Methylibium petroleiphilum PM1: one gene and its partner. The protein of the gene in region 1 binds, or shares a complex with, the protein of each later gene. Links are inferred from orthologs where the notes say so. Each region holds a gene or a part of one and is shown on either strand. Other genes may lie near its edges.

The links.
Region 2: the proteins of tsaE (region 1) and tsaD are in contact, whole or in part, in a crystal structure (PDB 6N9A), measured with the Thermotoga maritima proteins. The link is inferred for Methylibium petroleiphilum PM1 from one-to-one orthologs. Residues at the interface, in WP_004082108.1 of Thermotoga maritima: Leu37, Gly38, Lys46, Lys57, Val59, Lys60, Ser61, Thr63, Phe64, Thr65, Leu66, Met67, Val69, Pro71, Tyr82, Arg83, Leu84, Asp86, Asp88, Phe89, Asp93, Ile128, Asp130, Glu131, Arg134; in WP_004082750.1 of Thermotoga maritima: Cys10, Asp11, Arg49, His50, Leu82, Gly84, Gly135, Gly136, Glu154, Thr155, Leu156, Asp157, Asp158, Ser159, Glu162, Asp165, Lys166, Arg169, Leu170, Tyr175, Lys213, Thr214, Leu217, Tyr218, Gln221, Arg222, Asn324.

The regions. Positions count from the first base shown.
Region 1 is NC_008825.1:2,164,497-2,169,647, forward strand. Bases 2,338-5,151 are described here. They hold tsaE (tRNA (adenosine(37)-N6)-threonylcarbamoyltransferase complex ATPase subunit type 1 TsaE), read left to right. Parts: upstream 2,338-3,416; coding sequence 3,417-3,887; downstream 3,888-5,151. Other genes in these bases: queG (tRNA epoxyqueuosine(34) reductase QueG), read right to left, coding at 2,338-3,383; MPE_RS10225 (N-acetylmuramoyl-L-alanine amidase), read left to right, coding at 3,884-5,151. In the rest of the region: site-specific tyrosine recombinase XerD, read right to left, coding at 1-223; MPE_RS10205 (tripartite tricarboxylate transporter substrate binding protein BugE), read right to left, coding at 296-1,210; MPE_RS10210 (AEC family transporter), read left to right, coding at 1,402-2,304; more of queG, read right to left, coding at 2,334-2,337. UniProt on the Escherichia coli protein: Required for the formation of a threonylcarbamoyl group on adenosine at position 37 (t(6)A37) in tRNAs that read codons beginning with adenine.
Region 2 is NC_008825.1:1,503,764-1,506,665, reverse strand. It holds tsaD (tRNA (adenosine(37)-N6)-threonylcarbamoyltransferase complex transferase subunit TsaD), read right to left. Parts: upstream 2,024-2,902; coding sequence 977-2,023; downstream 1-976. Other genes in the region: MPE_RS07025 (ANTAR domain-containing response regulator), read left to right, coding at 2,605-2,902; MPE_RS07030 (MarR family transcriptional regulator), read left to right, coding at 2,221-2,502; MPE_RS07040 (Hsp20/alpha crystallin family protein), read left to right, coding at 487-945; MPE_RS07045 (pyridoxal phosphate-dependent aminotransferase), read right to left, coding at 1-346.

The DNA.
Region 1 (5,151 bases):
GCTCCAGCGCGTAGGCGCGCAGGTCGGCCTCGCCGCTGCCGTCGAGCGGCTTGCCGCTGGCGTGGACCAGCCAGCGCGCATACAGCGTCAGGTCGCGCCGGTAGGCGGCCAGGGTGTTGTCCGACAGCCCGTCCTCGACCCACAGCGCCTCGAGAAAGGCGTCGATCGCGACCGCACTGTCGGCGGGCAGCGGGGGCAGTTCGTCGTGTGGCTCGGCTGACATCAGGCACGCAGTGTGCCTAAAGCTGGCTCACCCCCGTTGGAGCCGCTGGACAGCACGAGCCAGGGGTGGGCTTCAGTCGAGTTTCAACTTCTGCTGCTCGACCACCTTCTTGTAGACCTCGAACTCGGCCTGCGTCTGGGCGGTGAACTGCTCCGGCGTGTTCGCCACGATCAGCGAACCGGTGTCCTCGATGCGCTTGCGCACCGACGGGTCCTCGAGCGTCTTCTTGGTCGCGGCGGCGATCTTGTCGACCACATCCCGGGGCATGCCCTTCGGGCCATGGAAGCCGTAGTAGGCCATCCGGTTCACCGGCTCCAGCCCCACCTCCTTGAAGGTCGGCACGTTCGGCAGCACCGCCAGGCGCTCGGGCGCGGCCACCACGATCGCGATCAGCCGGCCGTCCTTGATGAAGGGCAGCGCCGACGGCAGGTTGTCGAAGATCATCGGCACCTGGCCCGCCACCGTGTCGTTGAGCGCCGGGCCGGCGCCGCGGTACGGGATGTGCGTCACGAAGGTGCCCGACAGGCTCTTGTACAGCTCCATCTGCAGGTGGCCGATACCGCCGGTGCCGGAGCTCGCGAAGCTGTACTTGCCCGGGCTCTTCTTCAGCTCGGCGAGGAAGCCCTTGTAGTCGCGGGCGGGAAAGCTGGGGTGCACCGCGATGACGTTCGGTGTCGCCGCGATGTTGATGATCGACGTGAAGTCGGTCAGCGGGTTGTACGGCGTCTTCGGGTTGATGGCCGGGTTGGACGCCGTGGTGGACACCGTGGCCATGCCGATCGTGTAGCCGTCCGGTGCCGCCTTGGTGATCTCGTTGGCACCGATGATCCCGCCGCCGCCGGCCTTGTTCTCGACCACCACGGTCTGTCCGAGCGGGCCGTTCATCTTCTCGGCCACGACACGGGCCACGATGTCGGTGGTGCCGCCCGGCGCGAACGGCACGATCAGCCGCACCGGCTTGCTCGGGTAGGCCTGGGCGAACACCATCGTGACCGGGGCGAGGGCCGCCAGCACCCCGCAGGCGGCCACCACGATGCGACGCGAACTCGAAACCATTGAGCGCTCCTGGAAGAATTGGGCAATGCGGTCGACTGTGCCCCCGAGGTTTGCCATCGCCGATTGTGGAAACCCCTCACAGGGTCAACCGTTACTCTAGGAGCCCCTGCCCCGGTTCCGACATGCGCGACATCCTGCTCCTGCTGCCCGACTTCCTGCTGATCGTGGTCGGCTTCCTCGTCTGCCGCTACACCACGCTGAACCGCCCGATCTGGGAGTCGATGGAGAAGCTGGTCTACCACCTGCTCTTCCCGGTGCTGCTGTTCACCTCGATCGTTCGCAACCCGCTGAATCCGGCCGATGCCGCCTCGCTCGCCCTCGGTGGCGTGGCCACCGTGGTGCTGGGCATGGGGCTGGCCTACGCGCTGGGTCGCTGGCCCGGGGTCGACCCGATGCTGCACGCTTCCGGGGCGCAGACGGCGTTCCGCTTCAACTCCTACGTGGCGCTGGCGATGGCTGAGCGCCTGGGCGGCGCGGCCGGCGTGGCCCAGATGGCCGTGCTGGTGGCGGTGTGCGTGCCGCTGTGCAACGCTGGCGCGGTGCTGCCTCTGGCGCGCCACGGCGGCCACCACCTCGGCCGCGAGCTGATGCGCAACCCGCTGATCCTCAGCACCTTGGGCGGCCTGGTGGCGAACCTGCTGGGGTTGCAGTTTCCCGATGCGGTCGGCACCACCCTGCAGCGGATCGGCAGCGCAGCGCTGCCACTGGGGCTGATGGCGGTCGGCGCCGGCCTGCAGCTGGGAGGGCTGACGATCGCACCGAAACTGGCCACCGCGCTGCTGACGATCCGCCATGCGCTGCTGCCGGCCTTCGCGCTCGGCTTCGGCCTGTGGCGGCAATTGCCGCCGCTCGAACTGACGGTGCTGGTGGCCTTCGCTGCGATGCCCACCGCGTCGAGCGCGTACGTGCTGGCGGTGCGCATGGGCGGCCACGGGCCCTTCGTGGCCGGGCTGGTGACCGTGTCGACCCTGCTCGGCATGGTCACGCTGCCCGCGTGGATCGCGCTGCGGCTCGCGGTGGGCTGAGTCCGCCCGTGCACCGGCCGCGAGGCCGCTCAGGCGCGCTGCGCCAGCGCCCAGTCGATGTGCTCGCGCAGCAGCTCGCTCGCACCGTAACGCGCCGCCTGCAGCGCCTGCGCGACCGCCGGATCGCCCTGCTCACGCCAGGCATTGCCCAGCGCCACCGCCAGGTTGCGCCGCCAGCGCGCGGGGCCGATGCGTCGGATCGCGCTGCCCTCGGTCCGCTTCAGGAATTCGGCCTCGGACCAGGCCCACAGCCCCAGCAGCGTCGGCGCATCGAAGACCTCGCGGGTGTCGAAGTCGGGCAGCACGGCGCGCGTGGCGTATTTGTTCCAGGGGCACACCAGCTGGCAGTCGTCGCAGCCGTAGATGCGATTGCCCATCGGTGCGCGAAGCTCGGCCGGGATCGGACCGTCGTGCTCGATCGTCAGGTAGGAGATGCAGCGCCGCGCATCGACCCGTCGCTCGCCGACGATCGCCTGCGTGGGACACACGTCGATGCAGGCGCGGCAGCTGCCGCAGTGCGCGTCCACCGGCTCGGTGAGCGGCAGCGCCAGGTCGACGTAGATCTCGCCCAGGAAGAACATCGACCCGGCCTCGCGCGACAGCGCCAGCGTGTGCTTGCCGCGCCAGCCGATGCCGCTGCGCGAGGCCAGCTCCACCTCCAGCACCGGCGCCGAATCGGTGAACACGCGGTGGCCGAACGGGCCCAGCCGCTCACCGAGCCGATCGGCCAGTGTCTGCAGCCGCGCGCGCAGCACCTTGTGGTAGTCGCGGCCCCGGGCATAGAGCGACACGGTCGCCGCCTCGGGCCGGCGCAGGCGCTCGAACTCGATCGTCTGCCAGCCCTCGGGGAGCGCGGCCGGTAGGTAGTCCATGCGCGCGGTGATCACGCGCACCGTGCCCGGCACCAGCTCGCCGGGCCGTGCCCGCTTCAGCCCGTGCAGCGCCATGTAGTGCATGCTGCCGTGGAAGCCCTGCGCCAGCCAGGCCAGCAGGCCGGGCTCTGCGCTGCGCAGGTCCACGTCGGCCACACCGATCTGTGAAAATCCGAGCTCGCGCGCCTCACGGCGCAGCCCGGCCATCACGGCCTGCTCGTCCGGGACGCCTTGCGTTCGATGCATCCACCGATTCTAGAAACCCGACACGAACACTGGCCCGACGAGGACGCCTGCGCGGCGCGCGCGTCCGCACTGGCCGCCCATGCGGCGCTGCGCGACGCCTTCGTCGAGCTGCAGGGACCGCTCGGCGCCGGCAAGACCACCTTCACACGCCACCTGCTGCGCGCGCTGGGCGTCACCGGCCGCGTGAAGAGCCCGAGCTATGCGGTGGTCGAACCGTACGAACTCGCCACCGGGCCTGCCTGGCACTTCGACTTCTACCGCTTCGGTGACGAGCGCGAGTGGGAGGACGCGGGCTTTCGCGACATCTTCGCGGGCCCGGGCCTCAAGCTCGTGGAGTGGGCGCAGAACGCCGGCGAGACCCTGCCCGTCCCCGACCTGCGCGTGGAACTTGCGCCGCTGGATGGCGACCAACGCGCCGTGACCCTGATGGCCTACACCGAGCGCGGCCGGGAGCTGCTGCGATGAAACCCTCCCGACGCCGACTGCTGCAACGCGCCGGTTCGGTCGTGCTGCTGCTCGGCTCGCGCGAACTGGCCTTCGGCGCCAGCATCGTCGCGGTGCGCGTGTGGCCGGCAGCCGACTACACCCGCGTGACCATCGAGTCCGACACCGCGCTCGCCGCGAAGCACTTCATGGCCGAGAACCCGCAGCGCGTGGTGATCGACGTCGAAGGCCTCGAACTCAGCCCCGAGCTGCGCGAGGTGGTCGGCAAGGTGAAGGCCGGCGATCCCTTCATCTCCGGTGTGCGCGTCGGCCAGAACCAGCCGCGCGTGGTGCGGCTGGTGATCGACCTGAAACAGCCCACCGCGCCGCAGGTCTTCACGCTCGATCCGGTGGCCGCCTACCGGCACCGGCTGGTGTTCGACCTCTACCCGACCGCCGAGCGCGACCCACTGCTCGCGCTGGTGCAGGAGAAGGTCTACGCCGACCGCGCCGCCGCCGAGCCCTCGGACCGCGCCGCCTCGGCGGTGAACGACGCACTGGGCGACTTCATCGGCCAGATGGGCGGGCACGGCAACAAGCCCGCCGCCAGCGCCACCGGGCCGCTGCCGGTGCCGCCGGTGGCCGGCAGCGAGCCGCCGTCAGCGGGTGCTGCGGCGGCCAAGCGCATCGCCGAACGGCTGGTGATCGTCGCGCTCGATCCCGGCCACGGCGGCGAGGACCCCGGCGCCATCGGCCCGACCGGCCTGCGCGAGAAGGACGTGGTGCTGCAGGTGGCGCAGCGCCTGCGCGCCCGCATCAACGAGCAACCCAACATGCGCGCGATGATGACGCGCGACGCCGACTTCTTCGTGCCGCTCAACGAGCGCGTGCGCAAGGCGCGCCGGGTGCAGGCCGACCTGTTCATCTCCATCCACGCCGACGCCTTCATCAAGCCGCATGCGCGCGGTGCCTCGGTGTTCGCGCTCAGCGAGCGCGGCGCCACCAGCGTGGAGGCGCGCTGGATGGCGCAGAAGGAGAACGCCGCCGACCTGGTGGGCGGCACCAACATCAAGAGCAAGGACGCCGCCGTCACGCGCGCCCTGCTCGACATGAGCACCAGCGTGCAGATCCGCGACAGCCTGCGACTCGGCAGCGAAGTGCTGGGCCGCATCGGACAGGTCGGCCGGCTGCACAAGCCGCGCGTCGAGCAGGCCGGCTTCGCGGTGCTGAAGGCGCCCGACGTGCCCTCCATCCTGGTGGAAACGGCCTTCATCTCCAACCCCGAGGAGGAGAAGCGCCTGCGCGA
Region 2 (2,902 bases), 660 kb from region 1 along the record:
CCGGCACGACCGCCACGACCTCGTCGCCGGCCCCGACCAGGACCTGCATCGCGATCATCAGCGCGTTCACGCCCGAGGAAGTGACGGCGATCCGCTCCGGCCCGAGCGGCCGGTGGAGCGCACCGACATAGCCGGCCAGCGCTTCGCGCAGTTCATGCAGACCCAGGTTGTGCGAGTAGAAGGTTTCGCCCTGCTTCAGCGACGCGACGGCCGCGTCGCGCACGAAACCGGGCGTCACTTCGTCGCCCTCGCCGAACCAGAACGCCAGCACGTCGCTGCGGTCCAACCCGGCATTGGCCACCTCGCGGATCTTGGAGCCGGGCAGCTGCCGGATGAGCTCGCGCATCGCTGGGATCCCCCGAAAAAGGCCGCTCCGCGTGAGGGCGGCGCCTCGAAATACAACGGCCTTGAAAACAAAAATGCCGCTCTCAATTCGGCGGCATGGGCAGCCGTTCGCTGCCTTCCACCTGATTCTAGGAGAACGCCATGTTCGTCATGCCCATCACCCGCACCCACCGCCACGCCTACAACGGCCACGCCCGCAACCTGGGCCGCGCCTTCGACCGCCTGTTCGACGGCAGCGTCGAACGGGTCTTCGCCGCTGCCGCTTCCGAGCCCGCCACCCGCCAGCCTGCACTGGATCTGCGCGAGACCGAGCAGACCTACAGCGTGCAGCTCGACATGCCCGGCGTCGCGAAGGAAGACGTCAAGGTTACGATCGACGGCAAGCGCATCAGCATCGAGGCTTCGTCGCCCGCCGACGCGCCGGCCGCCGAAGGCGAACAGTTGCTGGTGCGCGAACGCAGCCGCACTGCCTACGCCCGAAGCTTCACGTTGCCGGTCGAGGTGGACGAGTCCGCTTCCCAGGCTCGCCTGGAAAACGGCGTGCTGAGCCTGACACTGACCAAGAAGCTCAAGCCGGCCACGCAGCTCGCCGTCGGCTGATCCGGCGGCGAACCGAACGTCGGGGCCTCGCTCAGGGCACCCCGACGTCCAGCGCGGCGAGCGGCCAGCGCGGCTGCACGTCGAACGCGTGGTCGCGTCGTGCGGTCGCGCGGCCGGCCTGCAGCCGCATGGCCGCGGCCAGCGCGATCATCGCGCCGTTGTCGGTGCACAGCGACACCTCCGGATAGTGCACACGCACGCCGCGCTTCGCGCAAGCGGCATCGAGCTGCGACCGCAGGCTGCGATTCGCCCCCACACCACCGGCCACCACCAGCCGCTGCAGCCTGGTGGCCCGCAGCGCGGCGAGCGACTTCTTCACCAGCACCTCCACGATCGCGGCCTGCGTGGCAGCCGCGAGGTCGGCACGCGGCTGCTCGCAGACGCCCTCACCGAGCTTCAGAACCTGGGTGCGTACCGCGGTCTTGAGTCCGGCGAAGGAAAAATCGAGCGTATCCCGGTGCAGCAACGGCCGCGGCAGCGCATAGGCGGTCGGGTCACCGAACTCCGCAAGGCGGGCAAGCGCAGGTCCGCCGGGGTAGCCCAGGCCGAGCAACTTGGCCGACTTGTCGAAGGCCTCGCCGGCCGCGTCGTCGATCGTTTCGCCAAGCAACGCGTAATCGCCCACACCGTCGACCCGCATCAGCTGCGTGTGCCCGCCCGAGACCAGCAGCGCCACGAACGGGAACTGCGGCGGATCGACCGACAGGAAGGGCGACAGCAGATGACCCTCCAAATGATGGATGCCCAGCACCGGCCGGTCCAGCGCCGCGGCGAGCGCGCAGGCCACCGCGCTGCCGACCAGCAGCGCGCCAGCCAGCCCGGGACCGCGCGTGTAGGCCACCACGTCGACATCGGCCAACGCCCGGCCCGCCTCGGCAAGCACCTGTCGCGTCAGCGGCAAGGCCCGACGGATGTGATCGCGCGAGGCGAGTTCGGGCACGACACCGCCGTAGGCCTCGTGCATGGCGACCTGGCTGTGCAAGGCGTGGGCAAGCAGTCGCGGGCGCTCGCCATGGTCGGCCGCCACCAGCGCCACGCCGGTTTCGTCGCAGGAAGATTCGAAGCCGAGAATCAGCATCGCAGGAGTGTAGTGAGGCGATTCCGGTGACCTCGAGCACCGGCCCTGCCACAAAACCATGCCATTCGTTTCCTTTGGTCACATGGCGGGTGTGACGGAAAACACGATATTCGGGACTGTCGACCTATCGCAGTCCGGGCGCGCTGGTTAACCTGCGTTCACAGCGGCGTGAGGCCGCGCTCCCGGTAGATCGCCCCATGAAACAGTACAAGCTTTCCGCTTGGCCCGACCTGCCGGCAGGATTCCATCGCACGGCCTACCGGCGCATGCTGCACCAGATGTCCCACCGCCACGTGACCGTGCGCCAGCTGATGGCCGAGAGCGGCCTGGCACGTTCGGCGGTGATGCAGTTTCTCGACACGCTGTCGGAGCGCGAACTGCTCGACGAACGTCCGCACGCCGCACCGCCCACCGCGCTCGGCAAGCTGCTGCCGATGGCGTTGTGGCGCCGCGCCTTCGCGACACAGAGCCCGATCTAGACTCACGGTACCGACTCCGTGACAAGGCCCGCCTCGAGCGGGCCTTGTCATTTCCGGCGTCGGCGTGGTGGCCGTTGGCGCGCTCCTTGCAGCGCAGCCAACATGACCTCTCTCCAGGCGCTGCGCATCGTCATCGTCGCACCGGAATCGCTCACCCCGGCCGCGGACGACGACGACGCACTCGTCGAGGCGGAACGCTCGCGCAGCCTGCGCATCGGCCTGCTGGCCAACGGCTACAACATCGTCGCGGTATTGCCGATCGATGCCTTCCTGCCCGAGCGCATCGCGCAGATCCAGCCTGACATGATCGTTGTCGACGCGCAAAGCCAGGCGCGCGACACGCTCGAGCACGTCGTGATGTCCACGCGCGACGAACGCCGGCCCATCGTGCTGTTCACCG